Regions from separate parts of the Micromonospora sp. NPDC047762 genome, predicted to be linked through region 2. Evidence: riboswitches for the same ligand, from Rfam matches in the RefSeq annotation. Region 2 holds a riboswitch; each other region holds the start of a gene.
What was found. Region 2 has a riboswitch for cobalamin ahead of ACGF3C_RS31205 (prenyltransferase/squalene oxidase repeat-containing protein). Riboswitches for the same ligand answer to the same signal wherever they lie in the genome.
Positions count from the first base shown of each region.

Region 1: linked by a shared signal. The riboswitch ahead of ACGF3C_RS21055 (CbtB-domain containing protein) and the one ahead of ACGF3C_RS31205 (prenyltransferase/squalene oxidase repeat-containing protein) in region 2 are both predicted to bind cobalamin.
Region 3: linked by a shared signal. The riboswitch ahead of ACGF3C_RS28990 (acyl-CoA thioesterase) and the one ahead of ACGF3C_RS31205 (prenyltransferase/squalene oxidase repeat-containing protein) in region 2 are both predicted to bind cobalamin.
Region 4: linked by a shared signal. The riboswitch ahead of ACGF3C_RS21095 (ribonucleoside-diphosphate reductase subunit alpha) and the one ahead of ACGF3C_RS31205 (prenyltransferase/squalene oxidase repeat-containing protein) in region 2 are both predicted to bind cobalamin.

Region 1 is NZ_JBIDCQ010000006.1:398,783-403,678, reverse strand. It holds gene ACGF3C_RS21065 (ABC transporter permease) at 26-1,033, opposite strand; gene ACGF3C_RS21060 (amidohydrolase family protein) at 1,354-2,232, opposite strand; cobalamin riboswitch at 2,497-2,652, shown strand; gene ACGF3C_RS21055 (CbtB-domain containing protein) at 2,687-2,890, shown strand; gene ACGF3C_RS21050 (CbtA family protein) at 2,881-3,651, shown strand; gene ACGF3C_RS21045 (histidine phosphatase family protein) at 3,648-4,232, shown strand; gene ACGF3C_RS21040 (MFS transporter) at 4,313-4,896, opposite strand, start outside.
Region 2 is NZ_JBIDCQ010000013.1:168,869-173,764, reverse strand. It holds gene ACGF3C_RS31205 (prenyltransferase/squalene oxidase repeat-containing protein) at 1-2,540, opposite strand, end outside; cobalamin riboswitch at 2,635-2,765, opposite strand; cobalamin riboswitch at 2,818-2,940, shown strand; gene ACGF3C_RS31200 (prenyltransferase/squalene oxidase repeat-containing protein) at 3,044-4,477, shown strand; gene ACGF3C_RS31195 (hypothetical protein) at 4,465-4,818, opposite strand; gene ACGF3C_RS31190 (superoxide dismutase) at 4,893-4,896, opposite strand, start outside.
Region 3 is NZ_JBIDCQ010000011.1:143,938-148,833, forward strand. It holds gene ACGF3C_RS28975 (helix-turn-helix domain-containing protein) at 1-595, opposite strand, end outside; partial or broken gene ACGF3C_RS28980 (IS5/IS1182 family transposase) at 813-917, shown strand; gene ACGF3C_RS28985 (hypothetical protein) at 874-1,083, opposite strand; gene ACGF3C_RS28990 (acyl-CoA thioesterase) at 1,366-1,812, opposite strand; cobalamin riboswitch at 2,008-2,225, opposite strand; gene ACGF3C_RS28995 (copper resistance protein CopC) at 2,347-4,461, shown strand; gene ACGF3C_RS29000 (copper chaperone PCu(A)C) at 4,527-4,896, shown strand, end outside.
Region 4 is NZ_JBIDCQ010000006.1:407,732-412,627, reverse strand. It holds gene ACGF3C_RS21100 (ribonucleotide-diphosphate reductase subunit beta) at 1-693, opposite strand, end outside; gene ACGF3C_RS21095 (ribonucleoside-diphosphate reductase subunit alpha) at 750-3,068, opposite strand; cobalamin riboswitch at 3,260-3,476, opposite strand; gene ACGF3C_RS21090 (enolase C-terminal domain-like protein) at 3,909-4,896, shown strand, end outside.

The DNA.
Region 1 (4,896 bases), on a different contig from region 2:
TCGTTCGGACTCTCGGAATGGCATGTCAACCCCGTGATTCCAGCCGCCGGCGGCGGTACTGGTCGAAGTAGACGGCGGCCCAGATGATCACGCCGACGATCACCTGCTGGTAGTGGATGCTGATGTCGAGCAGGACGGCGCCGTTGCGGACCAGGGCGATGAGGAACGCGCCGATGATGGTCCCGACGATCCGGCCCTGCCCGCCGAACAGGCTGGCTCCGCCGATGACGGCGGCGGCGATGACGTCGAGTTCCAGCGAGATCCCGTAGTTGGGCTGGCCGGAGTTGACCCGGGACGCGGCGATCATGCCGCCGAGCCCGACCAGCACGCCGGCCAGCACGTACACCCCGGTCAGGTGCCGCCCGACCCGGATGCCGGAGCGGCGTGCCGCCTCCAGATTGGAGCCCATGGCGTAGGTGTACTGACCGAAGCGGGTCTGGGAGAGCAGGAAGGCGACCCCGACGGCGACCAGGACGGTGATCACCACGGCGAACGGAATGCCGAGGATCTGCCCGTTGCCGAGCAGTTGGAAGGACCGGGGAAGGCCATAGACGCCGACGGCGCCGGTGATGATGAAGACCAGGCCGCGGCCCACGGACATGGTCCCCAACGTCGCGATGAACGGCGGAATCCGGGCCACCGTCACCAGCAGCCCGTTCAACAGCCCGGCCAGCGCGCCGACGCCGATCGCGACCGCCGTCGCCGCCCAGAGCGAGAAGCCGAGGTCGCGTACGACCATCGCGCCCAACACGCCGGCGAGCGCGGCGACCGACCCCACGGACAGGTCGATGCCCTTCGTGATGATGACCATCGTCTGGGCGGTGGCGATGATGGCGATCACCGCCGTCTGGGCCCCGATGTTGAAGAGGTTGTCCGCTGTCAGGAAGTAGGGGCTCGCGAAGGTCAGGGCGATGAACAGGACGACCAACGCGGTGGCGGCGGTGAACTCGGAGACGGCGTGGGAGATCCGTTCCCGGAACCAGTCGCTGAGTTCGCCGCGCTGTGTGCCGGCGGTTGCCTCGACGCTACTCATCGTCGGACCTGACCTCCCCAAGCGTGGTGCCGGCGTCCGACGGGGACCCGCCGACGAGCCGAACGTCTGTGAGCGACCGACCCCGCTCGGCCGGCGGTGCGGCGAGGTGCGCGCACAACCTTGGAGATAGGTCGGATGATTCCCGCGATCAGGCGTTACCTTGCCACGCATTCACGTATGTTGCCAAGGTCTTGCGGGCATGTTTTGCCATCGTTACCTGTGCCACCGAAGCCATACGTCTGACCAAATCGACACCGACTGCCGCCGCTAGCATGTTATCGATAACATCCTATGTCCCCAGGCCGAAGGGCGCTGCCGTCTCAGGACGGGGCCAGCCGGTAGAAACGGCCGGCGGTCCGGCGCCAGATCGCGGCCCGCTCGTCGTCGGAGAGCGGGTCCAGCAGGTCACCGAGGACGGCGACCCAGCGGGTGTACGAGGTGGCGAGCAGGCACACCGGCCAGTCCGAGCCGAACATCAGCCGATCCGGCCCGAACACGTCAAGGGCGTGCTCGACCGCGGGCCGCAGGTCGGCAGCGGTCCAGGACCCACCGTCCACTTCGGTCACCAGGCCGGAGAGCTTCGCCGTGGTGTTGGACTCGGCCGCGAGCGCCCGCAGGTCGCGGTGCCAGTCACCGAGTTCGGCGCGTCCGAGCGGGGGCTTGCCGAGGTGGTCCAGGACGAACCGCACCTGGGGCAGGTCGCGGACGAGCCGGACGGCCGCCGGCAGCTGACGGTGGCGCACCAGGAGGTCGAAGGCGAGACCCGCGGCACCGACCGCGGCTATGCCGCGCCGCACCTCGGGGCGATCGAGATAGGTCGGGTCGGGTTCGGACTGGACCAGGTGCCGGATCCCGACCAGCCGTTCGCCGCCGCGCGCCCCGCGTAGTCGGGCGAGGCGACGGTCGACATCGGCGGCGGTGAGGTCGACCCAGCCGACGACCCCGGCGACGAGCGGGTCGTCGGCCGCGATGCCGAGCAACTCGGGCGTCTCCGACCGAACGGCGACGGACTGGACGACCACGGTCTGGGTGACCCCGGCGGCCCGGGTCGCCGGGGCGAGCTCGACCGGTGTGAAGTCGTTGTCGATCGCGGCCATGGTGTGCGGATCGATCCAGGGCTGTGGGTGCCGCGCCCGGACCCAGAGGTGATGGTGCGCGTCGACGATGCCCGCTCGTCGCGCGACCTCGCCGGTCGTCACCGGACCCGTCCCTGGCGCGTTCCCGTCCACCGCACACCCCGCCCCGCCGCTGATCGAACCCTCCGGGTCAACCCGGAGCCACGGAGCCGATCTGGCAGATTGACCATGTTAGCGGTAACAGCCTGTTGTCGAGCCCGAACGCGCACCACGACCGACCTCCGGCAGTGTCGCCTTTTGGTCTGACGAATCCACCGGCACCTGCGGCTGGTCCGCCTCGTCGACGTCCCGGTGTACGGACGCGCCCGGGGCGCGGGGTCCGGGTTGACCGCCTGAGGCGGCACCGATACCGTCGACGCACTATCTGCGGCGACGCGAGGGAAGCCGGTGTGAATCCGGCGCGGTCGCGCCACTGTGAGCGGTTCCCCAATCACCATTGGGGTCCGCGAGCCAGGACGCTCGGTCGTCCGCAGCCTTGCGATGGGGACGCGTCATCCCTGGGGAGGTTCGTGTATTCATGTCTAGCTCCGCTACCAGCCAGCCGGTGGTGCACCCCGCTGGCAGTGCCCGTCTCTTGTGGACCGCTCTGGCGACCGTTGCCGCGCTCGCCCTGCTGACGTATCTCGTCGCCTTCGACCAGGGGGCGGTGTCGCGCAGTGGGATGTACCTGCACGAGCTGATGCACGACGGCCGGCACCTGCTGGGCGTCCCGTGCCACTGACCACCACCAGCACTCCCCCGTTCCTCGCCGTCCTCGTCCGCGGGCTGCTGGCCGGCCTGATCGCCGGCCTGTTGGCCGGGGCGTTCGCGTACGTCGCTGGCGAACCGCACGTCGAGGCGGCCATCGCCATCGAGGAGGCGGCGACGCACGCCGAGCCTGCCGTTGGTGCGCACGATCACGAGGACGCGCTGGTCAGCCGGACGGGTCAGCGGGGCGGCCTGTTCCTGGCCACCGCCCTGTTCGGGGCCGCGATGGGTGGCCTGCTGGCCACGGCGTACGTCCTGCTGGCCCGGCGGCGGCGCGGCGACGACGACGGGCGGTGGGGTCTGCTGCTGGCCGGCGCGGCGCTGCTCGGTGCGGTGATCGTGCCGTTCCTCAAGTACCCCGCGAACCCACCGGCGGTCGGCGACCCGGCCACCATCAACCAACGGACCGTCACCTACCTGTTGATGGTGGTGCTCGGGCTGGTGGCCGTGTGGGCCGGCTCGCTGGGCTACCGGTCGGTCGGTGCCCACGCACCGACGTGGCTTCGCGCCGCCGCGGCCGTGGGCGGGTTCCTCCTGGTCACGGCAGTGTCGTACGTGGTGATGCCGTCCTTCCAGGAGGTTCCGGCGGACTTCCCGGCGACCCTGCTGTGGAGTTTCCGGTTGGCCTCGCTCGGCACCCAGGTCGTGCTCTGGACCGGCATCGGCCTGCTGTTCGCGGCCCTGATGCACCACGAGCGGCGTCGCCGGGCCGGTTCCGCGCTGCCGAGCACGTGACCGGCACCAGCCTTCGGCTGGTCGCCCACGGTCACACCGCCGCGCTGCGCCGGGCCCGCTTCGGCGGTGCCGACGACGGCCTGGACGAGGGTGGCCTGCGTGCCGCGCTCGCCCAGGCCCACGCGGGTGCAGACCGGCGTTGGCGCCTCGGGGAGAACGCCACCTGCCTGTCCAGCCCCGCGGTGGCCGCCCGACAGACCGCCGACGCCTTCGGCCTTCTGCCGACGGTCGAGACCGCGTTGGCCGACTGTGACTACGGGGACTGGTCCGGCCGGTCGCTTGAGGAGGTCGCTGAATCGCAGCCGCAGGCGCTGCACGACTGGTTGTCCGCCCCGGACTGCGCGCCGCACGGCGGTGAGTCCGTCACGGAGGTGCGGGATCGGGTCGGCAGTTGGCTGGATGCGCAGCACCGGGCTGGTGGACGAGTCATCGCGGTCACCCACCCCCTGGTGATCCGGGTCGCGGTGGTGCACGCCCTCGGTCTTCCGATGGCGACGTACCGGCAGGTGGACGTCGAGCCGTTGGCTGTCGTCCGGCTCACCAGCCAGGGTGCGCGCTGGCACCTTCGACTGGGCGGATAGCGAGCAGGTCGAGGCCACACCGAACGGCGCAGGCCGTGCCCACTCCTGGTGGGCACGGCCTGCGCCTGTCAGCCGCTTGCTCAGTGCTGCCGAGTGGGCAGGTGCAGCTCGACCGGCTCGGGCGGGAGGTCGTCGACACCGGCGGCGACGGCCTGCTCGTGGCGGCGGCGCGCCGAGGGCAGGGCGAGTGCCGCGAAGACGGCCAGGACCGCGACGCCCGCGCACACCCAGAAGCCGGCGGTGAACGCCGTGTCGGTGGGTAGCCCCTGTGGAGTGCTGTTCGAGGTGATGACGGCCGCCACGACCGCCGCGCCGATGCTGCTGCCGATGGTGCGGGCGATGGTGTTGACGCCGCTCGCCTCGCCGGTCTGCCCGGCCGGGACGCTCTCGATGATGGCGTTGGACATCGCCGCGAACGCCAGGCCGATGCCGGCGCCGGTGAGCACCCCGGAGAGCAGCACCTGCCAGGTCGCGCCGTGCGCGAGCGCCGGCAGCGCGAAGGCGACGACGACCGCGACCGTGCCGAGGAACATCGGCACCTTGGGGCCGAAGCGACGGTCCAGCAGACCCGCGAGGGGGCCGAAGACCACCATCATCAGGACGGTGGGCAGCAGGAACAGGCCCGCCTGGGACACCGTCTTGCCGAACCCGTACCCGGTGGCCG
Region 2 (4,896 bases):
GCCGACGGGGACGACGACTGGCTCGCGGTCGGTGTCGCGGTCGGGTTGGTCGTCGGGGTGCTGGACGGGTCCGGGCCCGGCAGTTCGTGCACGTCCCGGGTCAGGGCGGCGAACGAGATGCCGGTCGCGCCGCCGACGACCTGGGTGGACGCGCGCAGGTCCGAGCCGGCCTGACCGCCGGCGGCGACGGTGAACCCGCCGTCGTCGTTCTGCTGACCGGCCAGGAACGACAGTGCCTTGTCGACCTGTCGGGCGTAGGTGTCGCCGCGCAGGGTGAGGCCCTGGATCGCGAGCGCCGTGGAGTTGGTGGAGTCGCCGGCCGCGCCGGGGAAACCGCCGTGCTCCTTCTGCGCCGACGCGACCCAGGTCAACGCCTTGTCGACGGCGTTGACCGCCGCCGGGTCATCGGTCAGCGGCGCGAGAGCCATCGCGGCCATCGCGGTGCTGTCGACGTCCCGGTCGGCGTCCCCCGCCGGGATGAGGCTGGGGAACGACCCGTCCGCGCGCTGAAGTCCCTTGAGGAAGGCGATCGGCTTGGCGGCCGCGTCGCCCTGTCCGGCACGGAGCTGCGCGATGATGCCCAGCGACTGCCCGAACACCGAGGTGGCGTACCGGTAGTTGCCGGCCCCGGCGCAGCCGGCCTGCTCGTCGAGCTTGGCGCAGGTCACGTCACCCAGCGCGGCGATCAAATCGTGTCCACCGAAGGACCGTGGGTCGTAGCCGGTGACCTGGGCGAGGAGGGCGACCTTGCCGATCGCGCCGCCGGCGGCGTAGTCGGTGCCGATGCCGAGCCACGAGTCGACGGTGAACCCGCCGTCACCGACAGCGCCGCCGCCGCGCAGGAACTCGACGATCGCCCGCAGCTTGGCGTCGTTCCCGCCCGTGGCGGCCAGGGCGTACGCGCCGTCGATGCTCAACCCGAAGTCGGGGAAGCCGGGGAACGACTCGTAGTACCTGCCGTCGACCAGATTGGTCGGCGCGACGAGGTAGGACACCCCCTTGACCAGATCGGGTCGCGGTCCGGCCGGCGGCGGCGTCTCACCCAGGGTGGCCAGGTTCTTGCCGGCCAGTGCGAGCGCCGCCGCGCCGGTGGCGGCAAGGTCAGCGTCCGGGTTGCTCGGGTCGGGGTTGAGCCCACCGCCGGTGACGATCCGCCCGACCAGGAAACCGGTGGCGGTGGCAGCCCGGTCGGCGACACCCAGCACGGCGAGGGCCTGCGCGGCGTACCCGGTGGAGTAGGTGTCGGTGACCCCCGCGCCGGTGTACGGCTGGTAACCGCCGTCGGTCTCCTGCGCGCCGGTCAGGAACGCCTTGGCCGAACCGAGCGCGGCATCGTGCGTCGCGCCGAGCGTGTGCAGCGCCAGGACGGCCAGGGTCGTGGCCGCGAGGTCTGGATCACAGGCGTCGGTGGGGCTGCGCCATACACCGGCGAAGGCTCCGGTCGCGCACTGCTGCTCGGTCAGTCGGGTGACGGTCGCGGCCGGCGGGGTGACGCCGGCCCGCTTGAGCGCGAGCAGGGCGGTCGCGTGGGTCAGGGGATCGCTCGATCCGGCGAAGTCACCAGCGGCGGCACAGCCGGCGTCGACGTCGGTCGCGGCGCACACCCGGTCGGTGAGCGTGGCGATCAGGTCACGACCTCCGAACGCGCGCGGATTGCCGCCGGTGATCGTGGTCAACAGCGCGAGGTTGGCGACGTTGGCGATGTGGGGTGCGGCGGTGCCACCGTTCGGGAAGATGGCGGCGTCGACGTGTGCCCGCAGGTAGTCGACGACCTTCGTGAGGGTCTGGTCCTGCCCACCGGTCCCGGCCAGGGCGATGGCGACGGCGACGGTCCGGTAGTAGTCAACGAAACCGTTGTCGACGTGGTCGCCGTCGGCGAGCTGCCCCACGAGGTAACTCGCAACCGCCTTGACCTGCGCTTCCGTCGGGCGCGCCGGTGCGGGCGTCCCGGTCGGGGTCGGAGTCGGGGTCGCGGTCGGAGTCGGGCCGCTCGCGCGCACCGACGCGGGGGTGAAGCTCGGCGCCCCGGTGGCGCCGCCGATGTCGGTGCCGCCGAAGACCCACGCCTCGACCTCACCCGGGCCGGGCCGCTGGGACATCGCGCCGAGTGGACTGTAGGTCCAGTGCTCCTGCCCGGCCGGGGCGATCCAGTAGGACCAGTAGGCCGTCGCCGGCGGCGTCAACTGGCACGCCTCGTCGGCCGGCGCCGGGCGTTCGGCACCGGACTCGAAGGCGGGTGAGCCGATCCGGCAGATGAAACCCGGGCCGTCGTGAGCGGTGCCGGTCGTGGTGAAACCCGCCTCGTGCAGCAGGTCCAGGCCGGTGGTCGGAGTGACGTCGCAGCCCCGCAGCAGCGGCCCGCCCCACGCGCCGAAATCGACCGCGACGATGGCGCCCTGGGTCGGGGTGCAGGACTCAAGCGGATCGGCGATCGCCGCACGGGTCGGCACCACCAGTGCCAACGCGCCGAGCGTCACCGCGGCGACAAACGCCAACCACGGCGCGGAAGTCCGCGACGTTCGACTGACCAGTGGAGACATGGCGACTCTCTCAAGGGGCTAGCGGCGCAGGCGCGGACGCGGACCCCGAGGACAAGTCTCGGAAATCTTGCTCCGCGCCGTGTACCTCGACGGCGCTGCGGTGCACTATCCAGCCAGGTAATCCGACTCGTCCCGAAACGGGACCTACGGCTGCGGGCCAGCGCCGGACTTTGACCGGCTTCCCCTGACTGCTGGATCGCGGTCATCGGACCACAACCGCGACCACCTCGTCAACGCGAGGGCGTGTCATCTACCTAACAGCGCGCGGTAGGGGCTTCCTCCCATACCGTGACCGCGTCATCGCGTGGGGGAACCCGGTGGGAATCCGGGGCTGACGCGCAACGGTGAGGACGGTTGGCCGTCCCGAGCCCGACTACCCACGTGGTGACGCAGCACCTGCGGTATCCGTCCCACGCGTCCTGCGGCCGGCCCGCCCCGCTCCGCCGGCTCTCCCGCTGGGCCCCGGGTCGAGGCAGTCGTGCCCCGTACCCCAAGGAGACCCGATGTCCTCGCGCCTTTCCCCCGGCAGTCGCCGGAGACGTCTCGCGACGGTTCCCGCCGCCGCGCTGATCGCCGCTGTCGTCGCGGTCGCGACCGGTGCCGCACCGGCCGCCGCGACCTCGACGGCGGCGCAGATCGCCACCGCCAAGACCAACGGCGTCGCCTACCTGCGCACCCTGCAGGCCGCAGACGGAAGCTACGCCAGCGGCGGGCTGTCGAACGAATGGGCGTTCAGCGCGTTCGCCCCCGCCGGTGTCGCGGCCGTGGACGTCTACCCCTCCGGCGACACGACCAAGAACGCCCGCACCGTCTACCGCAACCACCTCTCCGCCGCGTCCTGGCCGAGCACCTCCCCCGTCGTCACCGACTACGAGCGCGGCGTCCTGAACGCCTACGCGGCCGGCATCGACCCCGCCCGGGTCTCCCCCGCCCGCAACCTGATCGCCGACACCATCGCCTACTGGCAGACCGGCTCGGCCGGCTACTACGGCCCGCCGGCCAACGTCAACGGCACCGTCTTCGCCACCCTCGCCCTGGCCGGCGCGAAGACCCAGACCGGTGCCGCCCGCGTACCGCAGGCGCTGCTCAACCTGTCGGTCACCCGGATCCGCAACAACCAGCACAACGACGGCGGCTGGACCTTCAGCCAGGCCGAGGGCAACCCCACCCAACTCGCCGCCGCCAGTGACATCGACATGACCGGCGCCGCCATGGCCGCCCTCTGCGTCGCCGGGGTGCCCAACACCGACACCGACATCGTCCAGGCGAAGAACTTCCTCAAGGGCAAGCTCGTCAACGCCTCCGGCGCCTTCACCTCGATGTTCGGCGTCAACACCGACTCCAACGCCTGGGCGGTCTCCGGGCTGAACGCCTGTGGCATCCCAAGCCAGGGCACCGACTTCACCACCACCGCCGGTAAGACCCCGATCGACTTCCTGCGCGCTCAGCAGCTGACCGGCGGCGGGTTCAAGTACCTGCCCACCAACACCACTCCGTCGGCGTACGCCTCGATCGACGCGGTGCGGGCCCTGGCCGGCGCGGGCTACACCGCCGTTCCCCCGACCCCGGTCACCGCCGGGGCGCCCACCTGGGTCGCGGCGAGCGGATTCACCGCCGGCACCGCCAGCCGACTCGCCGTGATCATCGACAACGGCAGCGGCACCATCAAGCCCTGCGCGGTCACTCTGACGCCGACCGCCGCCACCACCACCCTCGGCGCCGTGCTGGACGCCGCCATCGGGTCCGCCACCCCCAGCGGCTGTGTCACCGCCCGCATCCCCACCAGCGGCACCGGCACCATCACCTCGATCAACGGCCTGGCCAACAGCGGCTCCTCCACCTGGAAGGTGTCCAGGGACGGCGGCACCCTGGCCACCGCGACCCGCGGCACGACCGTGACCGTCGGCGACACCCTCTACCTGCGCTACGGCGCCTGACCGTCCAGTAATGGTGCGACCAGCGGCGGTCCGATCGCCGCCGCTGGTCGCCGCCCTCCGCTGGGGTTGCACGGACCGCCCGGCTGCGGCACGTCGACGCATCGGCAGCGACCTGGTTCTCCCGCCGACGCGCTGGTGCCTGACTCGACGCCGACATGGCCCTCAAGGCGAGCGAGCCTACGGCGGGCATCGCGGAGTTGTTGGCGAAGTTGGTGCGCCTGGGCTTCGCTCGCGCCGAGCTGGCGACGGGCGGCATCGAGCCGTTCGAAGTCGGCTACGGCGAGCACGGCCACCTGCCGCCCGTCCATCGTCAGGATGCGGTGCTCGATCTTGCGGCGCATCAGGTTCCTCCGATGTGGGCGGTGGTGCTGTGGTTGTCCGCTGGGTTCCGCCTCGGGCGGAACCCAGCGGACGGTCAT
Region 3 (4,896 bases), on a different contig from region 2:
TGGCCAGTGCCGCTGTCAACACGTCAATGGTGAGGGTGGACAGCCGGGCGGCGTCCAACGGACTGAGTTCGTCCATGTGCCGGGCAAGGTGCAGCAGGAATTGTGAAGATAACGCGCCGATACCTTGGGCGCCAGGGATGCGAACTGCGCTCAGGCGCCGCAACTCCCAAGGGGGCAACGGCAGTAACAAGCGCGGGAAGCGCAGGAGCAGCAGCTGACTAACCGGCACATCCGGGGTGAATTCGGCCAGGTAGGGCCGGGAGGTGTCATACAGTATCAGGTCCCCCACGCCGAAATCTGTGCGCTGGCCGTCTTGCGTGATCATGCCGCCACCACGCACAAGGCAACCCAGCTTGAACACCTCGGGATCGGCCTGCCGAATGAGCTTGGGAGTGCGGTGGACCGAGTGCGGCATCGTGGTCATTAATGTCGCCTGCACGGGACCGAACTCGCTAATTCCGACCTGAGCCCGAAATCCGAGCTCCCGCTGCGATTCACAGCGTAAATCGTAGGGCACCCAGAGCTTCGAGTTTACCTCGCGCCAAAAGGCGAACCCGTCTTCAACCGGGACCTCGCTGGTGCTGACTACGTCCATGACTCACCTTCGCACTGTCGCTGCAGGGGTCAGATCACGATAGCTTGGCGTCGATATAGCGGCGTTGCGAGGATATGGCGCGGGTCAGGCATTGAGGGCTTTTCATCGTGATGGGCCTGGTCGCGATGGGTGGCAGGCAGCGTGTGTCGACATAGGACGAGGCTCCCGGTAAGACAGCAGTCGACCAAGGTCCGATGCCCCAACCGGGAGCCTCGCTGTGCTGTCTTACCCGTCTGCGGTCGCGCTGTCCAGCCGCACTATGAACCACCTGGCCGACCTCATCCGCGCCGAACGCACCCGCCGCCGCGACCGGTGGCGACGACCATGTCGAACCCCTCGCCGCCGGTGTGCCTTTCGACGTATTCCTCAACCTTGCTCGTGGTGTAGTCGATCGGCACGGCGCCCAGGCTCTCGATCACCCGCATGCTCGTCGGCCCACCCGTGGCGTATGCCTCGGCGCCGCGCGCCTGGGCAAGCTGCACGCCCACGTATCCCACAGCGCCGACACCGCCGTGCACAGGACCTTCTGCCCGGCGCGGACTCCGGCCCGGTCGACCAGCCCCTCCCAAGAGGTGACCGCCGCCAAGGGCAACACGGCGGCCTCCCGCATCGAGAGTGCGTTCGGCTTGCGGGCCAGCAGCCGGGCGTCCACGGCGGCGTACTCGGCCAGCGAGCCCTGGAGACTTCACGTGGACGCTATCCGACCAGATCGACGGCGGGGCAGGTTCCTCGGACCGCGACGTCGCCGCGACGGGCGCACCGCGCACGGGTCAGTCGTCTTCGGCACCGTCGAGCAGCGCGCGCCGCAGCGCCAAACGGTGCTCGCGGCGGATCTCCGCTTCCCGGTACCGCCGCCGGTCACCGTCGGTCTCCGGTAGCAGCGGCGGCACCGTACGAGGCTGGCCGTCGTCGTCGATGGCGACCATGACCAGGTGGGCGGTGGCCACGTCGGTGGGCGGCACCGCCCGGTCCCACCGGTCGGCGGTCACCTTGACGGCGACCTCCATCGAGCTGCGGCCGGCCCAGGTGATCCGGGCGTCGACGTGCACGACGTCGCCGACCCGCACCGCGCGCAGGAACGCGGTCTCGTCGATCGCGGCGGTGACCGCCGGCCCATCCGAGTGCCGGGCGGCGACCACCCCGGCCACCGAGTCGATGAGGTTGAGGATCCGGCCGCCGTGGACCGTACCCATCAGGTTGGTGTGGTGCTGGTCCATGATCTGCGACAGGGTCAGGTGCGACGCCGACGGCGCTCGGCCGGCGATCGTGGTGGTGTCGTGCACAGCGGTAGTCCGTCCCTCGGGAAACCACACCGCCGGAACACGGGCACACGCTGACGAGGACACACCGGCGCACGCCGCCCCGGCACGTCACCCGCTCAGCCCACCCGCGAGGCCGACGGCAGCGCACACGGTCGTGTACGCGGCGCGGGCAGGTCTTCGGACTCGCGGGCCCGACCGGCTCCACGCCGGTCCCCTACTGGCCGTCGCTTCCCAGGCCACTGGCCCAGTGCTGATGACGGCGGTCGTTCCCACTCACCGCTGCGGGGCAGCCCCGGATTCCCACCGGGTTCCCTCTTACGACGCCCGGCCAGCTCACGACCGGGCGAACCAGCGCCACCGGGAGCATAGCTGGCCAGGGGCGACGGCCCCTCAGCCCGGCCGACCACCCGGGAGGTGTTCGGCTTTAGCCATGTGAGGAAAAAGTTCGTCACCTCTTGTAAAAAGTCTCCGCCCAGTGAGGATATTCAGATGCGTCGTCACCCTCAGATTCCTGGGCGGGTGGTCTCGGGCCTCCTCGCGCTCCTCCTCGCCTCGGCGGTCGCTCTCCTCGCGTCCGCCCAGCCCGCCGTAGCTCACGGGACCCTCGCGATGTCCACGCCGGCGGGTGGCGCCACTGTGCGCGAGCCGTTGACGTCGGTGCAGCTGTTCTTCACCGAGAAGGCCGCTGCCAACGCGTTCTTCACGATCACCGCGCCGGGTGGCATCCGGGTCGACAATGGCTGGTCGTACGGGGAGCCGAAGCCGTTGGACAAGCCGGTGCGCGAGTACTTCCTGGTCAACGGCCAGTTCGAGCCACGCGAGTACACGACCGGGTTCCCCGCGACGGTGGCGGTCGCGCACCTGCCGGCCAAGGGTCAGTACTCGGTGAGCTACCTGTCGGTCGCCTCGGACGGCGACCCCGTGCGCGGCACCTTGACCTTCCGCTACGACGGGCCGGTGACGGCGGCGCCCAAGGGGTGGAGCCCGTCGTCGACCCAGCCAGATCCGGCGCTGTTGGCCACCGCCGAGCAGCACGGGTCGTCCGGGCAGGCGTCGGCGGTGCCGACAGTCGCGGCCGAGACGGCGGCTGCGCCGTCCGCGGCAGCGGCTGCGCCGACCGGATCGACTGACGAGAGCGGCCCCGGAGCGGTCGCGTGGGTCGGCCTGGCGGTGGTCGCCGTGGCGGCCGCGGCGGCCGGATTCGTCGTCTGGCGTCGGCGGACGACCCCCACCGGCAGAGCCACCGGCCGGGGCCGTACCGCGTCGGCGACATCCGCTCGACGCGGCGCCGGCACCCGTCCCGGGACCAGGACCGCCGGCACCAGGATCGCCAGCGCCAAGGCCACCGGTGCCAAGGGCGCCGGTGGCAAGCCCGCCGTTGCCAGGACCGGCGGCGGCAGAGCGGCCGGTGGCAGGACCGACGCAGACAGGAGCGTCGCGGCGACCGGCAGCGGTACGCAGACCCCGGACGGTAAGCGGCGACCCAACGCCGTGCCGGCCGCGCGCAAGGACACCGCCGTCGTCGTGGCTCGGACGGGCGTCGCTGTCGATCCAACTCCGACCGGTGAGGACGCGAAAGCCCCCGCCACGACGGACAGTCGACCGCCCGTCGACTCCGGGACATCGCCCGACCCGGATCTCGCCACGGCGACGCCCGGATCCCGGCTGAGCAACACCAGCCTGGCACTGTTCGTCGGTACCCTGGTGCTGGCCCTGCTCGGCGGCTTCGGATTGGCGCGCATCAGCGGCAACGAGGGCCCGGCCGCCAACAACGCCCGGCAACCGGCGGGCGGTCCGCCCGCCTCCGGCCCGGCCGGGTCCGCGGCCGACGGACACCAACACCCGGCGGGCACCGGACCGCACACCCACCGGGGTGATGGCGGAACGGGCGAGACGCTGGCCACCGGGACGACCGTCAGCGCCGGCGGGTACACGCTGCAACCGCTGGAACGAACCCAACCCGCCGGGGTACGCGCCGACTACCGCTTCCGCATCGTCGGCACCGACCGGCAGCCGGCGACCCGCTTCGCGGTCGTCCACGACAAGCCGTTGCACATGATCGTCGTGGGCCGTGACCTGACCGGCTACCAGCACCTGCACCCGACGATGGCACCCGACGGCACCTGGAGCGTCCCCATGACGCTGGCCCGACCCGGCGGCTACCGCGTCTACGCCGACTTCTCCGTCACCACTGCCAACGGCACGCCGCTGCCGCTCGTGCTGGGCGTCGACCACACAGTGCCCGGCGCGCACACCCCGACCGCGCTGCCGCCGGCACAGGCGCGGGCGACGGCTGGTCCGTACACGGTGTCGATGACCGGCACCCCGACGGTGGGTGTGACGGCGCCGATCCACTTCCAGGTCGCCAGCGCCGACACGGCAACGCCCGCGCAGCTGGAGCGATACCTTGCCGCGTACGGGCACCTGGTGGTGGTTCGCGAGGGTGACCTCGGCTACGTGCACGTGCACCCCGAGCCGGAGCTGGTCGACGGGACTGTGAAGTTCTGGCTGACCGCGCCGAGTTCAGGCCGGTACCGGGCCTTCTTCGACTTCCAGGTCGCCGGCAAGGTGCACACCGGGGAGTTCACGATCAACGTTCCCTGAGCCCGGAACTTTCTCCCTGCTGCGGCCGACCAACCTCCCAGCAGCAACCATCGGAGGAAGAACACATGCGCGCCACCAGCCCGAACGTTTCACGCCGCCGCTCGGCCGCGATCCTCGCCGCCGCGATCCTGGCGGTGGGCGCCGCCGGGTGCGGGTCGTCCGACTCTCCGTCGACCGCGCAGGCGGGCCCGTCCGCGTCGGCCCCGGCCAACCCGGACGCTGGTGTGCTCGGCATTCGTGACCCGTGGGTGAAGGCGGCCGACAAGGGCATGACAGCGGCCTTCGGGACCCTGGTCAACGACGGCGACAGCGATGTCACGGTGACCGGTGCCACGAACCCCCTGTCACCGATGGAGCTGCACGAGATGACCATGAAGGACGGCAAGATGGTCATGCAGGCCAAGCAGGGTGGCATCGTGATCAAGGCCAAGAGCA
Region 4 (4,896 bases), on a different contig from region 2:
GTCGTCGAACAGGTCCGGCTCCTCGGCGCGAACGGTGTCGACGACGTCGAACGCGAACGCCATGTGCATGGACTCGTCGCGGAACACCCAGTTGGTGCCCGAGGCGAGGCCGTGCAGCAGGCCACGGGAACGCAGGAAGTAGACGTAGGCGAACGCGCCGTAGAAGAACAACCCCTCGATGCAGGCGGCGAAGCAGATGAGGTTGAGCAGGAACGTGCGCCGGTCCTCGCGGGACCGCAGCTCCCGCAGGTCGCTGAGAGAGTCGATCCACCGGAAGCAGAACTCGGCCTTACGCCGGATCGAGGGGATGTTCTCGATGGCCGCGAAGGCCTCGAAACGCTCCGTCTCGTCGGGCACGTACGTGTCGAGCAGGTTGAGGTAGAACTGGACGTGCACGGCCTCCTCGAACAGTTGGCGGGACAGGTAGAGGCGACCCTCCGGACTGTTGACGTGCTGGTAGAGGTTGAGCACCAGGTTGTTGGCGACGATCGTGTCACCGGTGGCGAAGAATGCCACCAGGCGGCTGACCAGGTGCCGTTCGGCCGGAGACAACTTGTCCAGGTCGGCGAGGTCGGCGTGCAGGTCGACCTCCTCGACCGTCCAGGTGTTACGGATCGCGTCGCGGAACCGGTCGAAGAAGTGCGGGTAGCGCATCGGGCGGAGAGTGAGGTCCATCCCGGGGTCGAGCAGCATGTGCGTGGTCCTCGTGTCGGTGGTGCTGGTGTCGGTCGTGGCGGCCTCGGGAAGAGTCACTGGCAGGCCTCGCACGACTCGGGGTTCTCCAGCGAGCAGGCCAGCGCGTCGGCGTCGACGACGACGGGCGCGACGGCGCTGACGGTGGCCTGCTGGATCCGCGTCGCGGGCCGCGAGCGCAGGTAGTAGGTGGTCTTCAGCCCGGCCTTCCACGCGTAGAGGTACATCGAGGAGAGCTTGCCGATGGTCGGTGCCGCCAGGAACAGGTTCAGCGACTGGGACTGGTCGATGAACGGGGCACGGGCGGCGGCCAGGTCGATCAGCGCCCGCTGCGGCAGCTCCCATGCCGTGCGGAACAGTTCCCGTACGCCGACCGGCAACTCGGCGATGTCCTGCACCGACCCCTCCGCCCGCTTGATCGCCGAACGGATCCGCTCGGTCCACAGACCGCGGGCCTTCAGCTCGCGTACCAGAGCGGTGTTGACCTGGAGGAACTCCCCCGACAGGGTCTCGCGCTTGAACAGGTTGGACACCTGCGGCTCGATGCACTCGTAGCACCCGGCGATCGAGGCGATGGTGGCGGTCGGCGCGACCGCCACCAGCAGCGAGTTGCGCAGCCCGTACGCCTCGACCCGCTCGCGCAGCGCGTCCCACCGCGCGGTCTGCGTACCCTCGACACCCCACAGGTCGGGCTGGAGCTGGCCCCGCGCGGCCCGGGTCTGCGGGTACGACGGATGCGCGCCGAAGTCGCGCGCCAGGTCGGCGGAGGTCTCCAGCGCGGTCAGGTACAGCTCCTCGCTGATCCGGGTGGACAGCTCGCGGGCGGCCGGCGAGTCGAACGGCAGCCGCAGCGCGAAGAAGGCGTCCTGCAGGCCCATCAGCCCGAGCCCGACGGGCCGCCAGCGGGGGTTGCTCGCCGCCGCCTGCGCGGTCGGGTAGTAGTTGATGTCGATGACCCGGTCGAGGAAGGTCACCGCGGTCCGCACCGTGGCGCGCAGCCGCTCCCAGTCGATGCCGTCGGCGGTGAGGTGGGCGGCGAGGTTCACCGAGCCGAGGTTGCACACGGCGGTCTCGGCGTCACTGGACACCTCGACGATCTCGGTGCAGAGGTTGGACAGGTGCACCACGTTGCCCGGCTCGGCGGTCTGGTTGCAGAGCCGGTTCGACGCGTCCTTGAAGGTCATCCAGCCGTTGCCGGTCTGGGCGAGGGTCCGCATCATCTTCCCGTACAGCTCCCGGGCCGGGACCTGCCGCACGTAGCGGCCCTGCGCCTCGGCCTGCCGGTACGCGGTGTCGAACCGCTCCCCCCACAGGTCGGGCAGCTCGGGCACCTCGTGCGGGTCGAACAGCGACCACAGCTCGTCGGCCTCGACCCGGCGCATGAACTCGTCCGGCACCCAGTTGGCCAGGTTCAGGTTGTGGGTACGGCGGGCGTCCTCGCCGGTGTTGTCCCGCAGTTGCAGGAACTCCTCGATGTCCGGGTGCCACGGCTCCAGGTAGACGCAGGCAGCGCCCTTGCGTCGGCCACCCTGGTTGACCGCGGCGACGCTCGCGTCCAGCGTGCGCAGCCACGGCACGATCCCGTTGGACTGCCCGTTCGTGCCCCGGATCAGCGCGCCCCGGGAGCGGACCCGGGAGTACGCGATGCCGATGCCCCCGGCGAACTTGGACAGGTTGGCGACCTGGGCGTACCGGGCGTAGATCGAGTCCAGCTCGTCGAGCGGGGAGTCGACCAGGTAGCAGGAGGACATCTGGGTGTGCCGGGTGCCGGAGTTGAACAAGGTCGGTGAGCTGGGCAGGTAGGCCAGGCTGGACATCAGCCGGTAGAAGTCGACCGCCTCGTCCGCCGTCCGGGACAGGCCGCAGGCCACCCGCAGCAGCCAGTACTGCGGGGTCTCCAGCACCAGTCGGCTGGTGGGGTGGCGCAACAGGTAGCGGTCGTACACAGTGCGCAGGCCGAAATACTCGAACCGGCGGTCGCCGTCCGGGTCGATGGCGTGGTCGAGCGTCGCGGCGTGTGTGGCGACGAACGCGGCGGTGTCGTCACCGATCAGGCCCTCGGCGTGGCCGACCCGGATCGCCGCGCTGAACGAGGTGATGCCCTGTCGCCGCACCTCCTTGTCGACGTAGCCGGCCAGCAGCCGCGCGGCCAGACGCGAGTACTGCGGCTCCTCACCGATCATCTCGGCGGCGGTCTGGATGGACAGCCGGTCGAGTTCGGCAGTGGTCGCGCCGTCGTAGAGGCCGCTGATGGTGCGGGTGGCCACCCGCAACGGGTCGACGTCGGTCAGGTCGTCGGCCCACCGCTCGACCGCCCGGACGATCTTGTTCACGTCCACGGGTTCGGTGCCGCCGTCGCGCTTGCGGACCTGCATCGGCGTCCGGCGCACTGTCGCGTCGCCGCTGGCCGGGACTACCTCGGTGACTGTCACCACTCGCTCCTCGGAGTTCGAGACCTGGTGGCCCGGACGCGAGGAGACAGACACCGACGGACGCCACGCCGGCCCCGGCGTGGGTCAGGTGGCGTCAGCCGTCCCACGCGGCCTCGGACCGCCGCCCACCCGGGTGGGGTACGCGGCGCGCTGGCAGGTCTTCGGACTCGCGGGCACGACCGGGCTCGCCGGTCTCCTACTGGCCGTCGCTTCCCAGGCCGATGGTGGCCCAGTGCTGTTGACGGCTGTCGTTCCCACTCACCGCTGCGGGACAGTCCCGGATTTCCACCGGGTTCCCTGTTGCCTCGACCGCACCGGATGAGCGGCCGAACCAGCTGCGCTCGACACCATATATAGGGACGCAGTCGTTGTCACACCCCACATGTCGGTCTCGGGCGTGTCGGCGGCGATGCGGTGACCACCGTCACCAACCCCCGGGAGCACGCTGCGGCCGACCGACGCCGGGCACCGGAGACGGGGCTCTGCGCACTGGTGTCGACATTCGACAAAGATTTGACGTATCGAGGCCACGGCACTGGAGACCACGCCCATACGTCGCCGTCGATGCCTCGCGGCGAGCCGGAACATCCAATCACCAGGGTCCGCCGCGCGCCTCACCTTGGCCCGCCAACCGGCATGATCGGAGTCAAGGCGGCTCGACCCGAGAGGGCAAACATCATATGTCTGCACGTCCGAGGTGATCGACAACGTTGACGCGCTGGAGCAGCCCTCCGTATACTCCCAGTGATCATCTGATCTTTAGCCTAGCCGGGCGAGGAGCGCATGCCGCAGATCACTGCCGTCACCGTCGAAGACGTCCGCTTCCCCACCTCCCTGACCGCTGACGGGTCAGACGCCATGAACAAGGACGGCGACTACTCGGCGGCCTACGTCGTCCTGCACACCGACGGCGTCGACGGCGTGGGCGCGCCACTCGCGGGGCACGGCCTGACCTTCACCATCGGACGAGGCAACGACATCGTCGCGGCGGCGGCAGTCCACCAGGCACAGCTCCTCGTGGGCCAGGACGTGGCAACGATGGCAGCGGACATGGGCGCGGTCTACCGCCTGCTCACCTCCGACTCGCAACTGCGGTGGCTCGGCCCCGAGAAGGGCGTCGTCCACCTGTCCCTCGCCGCCGTGTTGAACGCGTCATGGGACCTGGTCGCCCGGGTCGCCGACAAGCCGCTGTGGCGGCTGCTCGTCGACATGACCCCCGAGCAACTCGTCGACATCGCGGACCTGCGCTACCTGTCCGACGCGCTGACCCGCGACGAGGCACTGGCCATCCTGCGCGCCAAGGAGAGCACAAAGGCCGCCCGCCTCGGCGAGCTCGACCGGACCGGCTACCCCGCCTACACCACCTCGGCGGGCTGGCTCGGCTACGGCGACGACAAGCTGCGCCGACTGTGCCAGGAGGCGGTCGACACCGGCTACGGCTACGTCAAGCTCAAGGTGGGCGCCAACCTCGACGACGACATCCGCCGGTGCGCGATCGCACGGGAGATCCTCGGCCCGGATCGCAACCTGATGATCGACGCCAACCAGGTGTGGGACGTCGGTCAGGCCATCGAGTGGGTCACCGCCCTCGCCCGCTTCACGCCACTGTGGATCGAGGAGCCGACCAGCCCCGACGACATCCTGGGCCACGCGGCCGTCCGCCGCGCCGTCGCTCCGATCGGCGTCGCCACCGGCGAACACTGCCACAACCGGGTGATGTTCAAGCAGCTCTTCCAGGCCGAGGCCATCGACTTCTGCCAGCTCGACACCG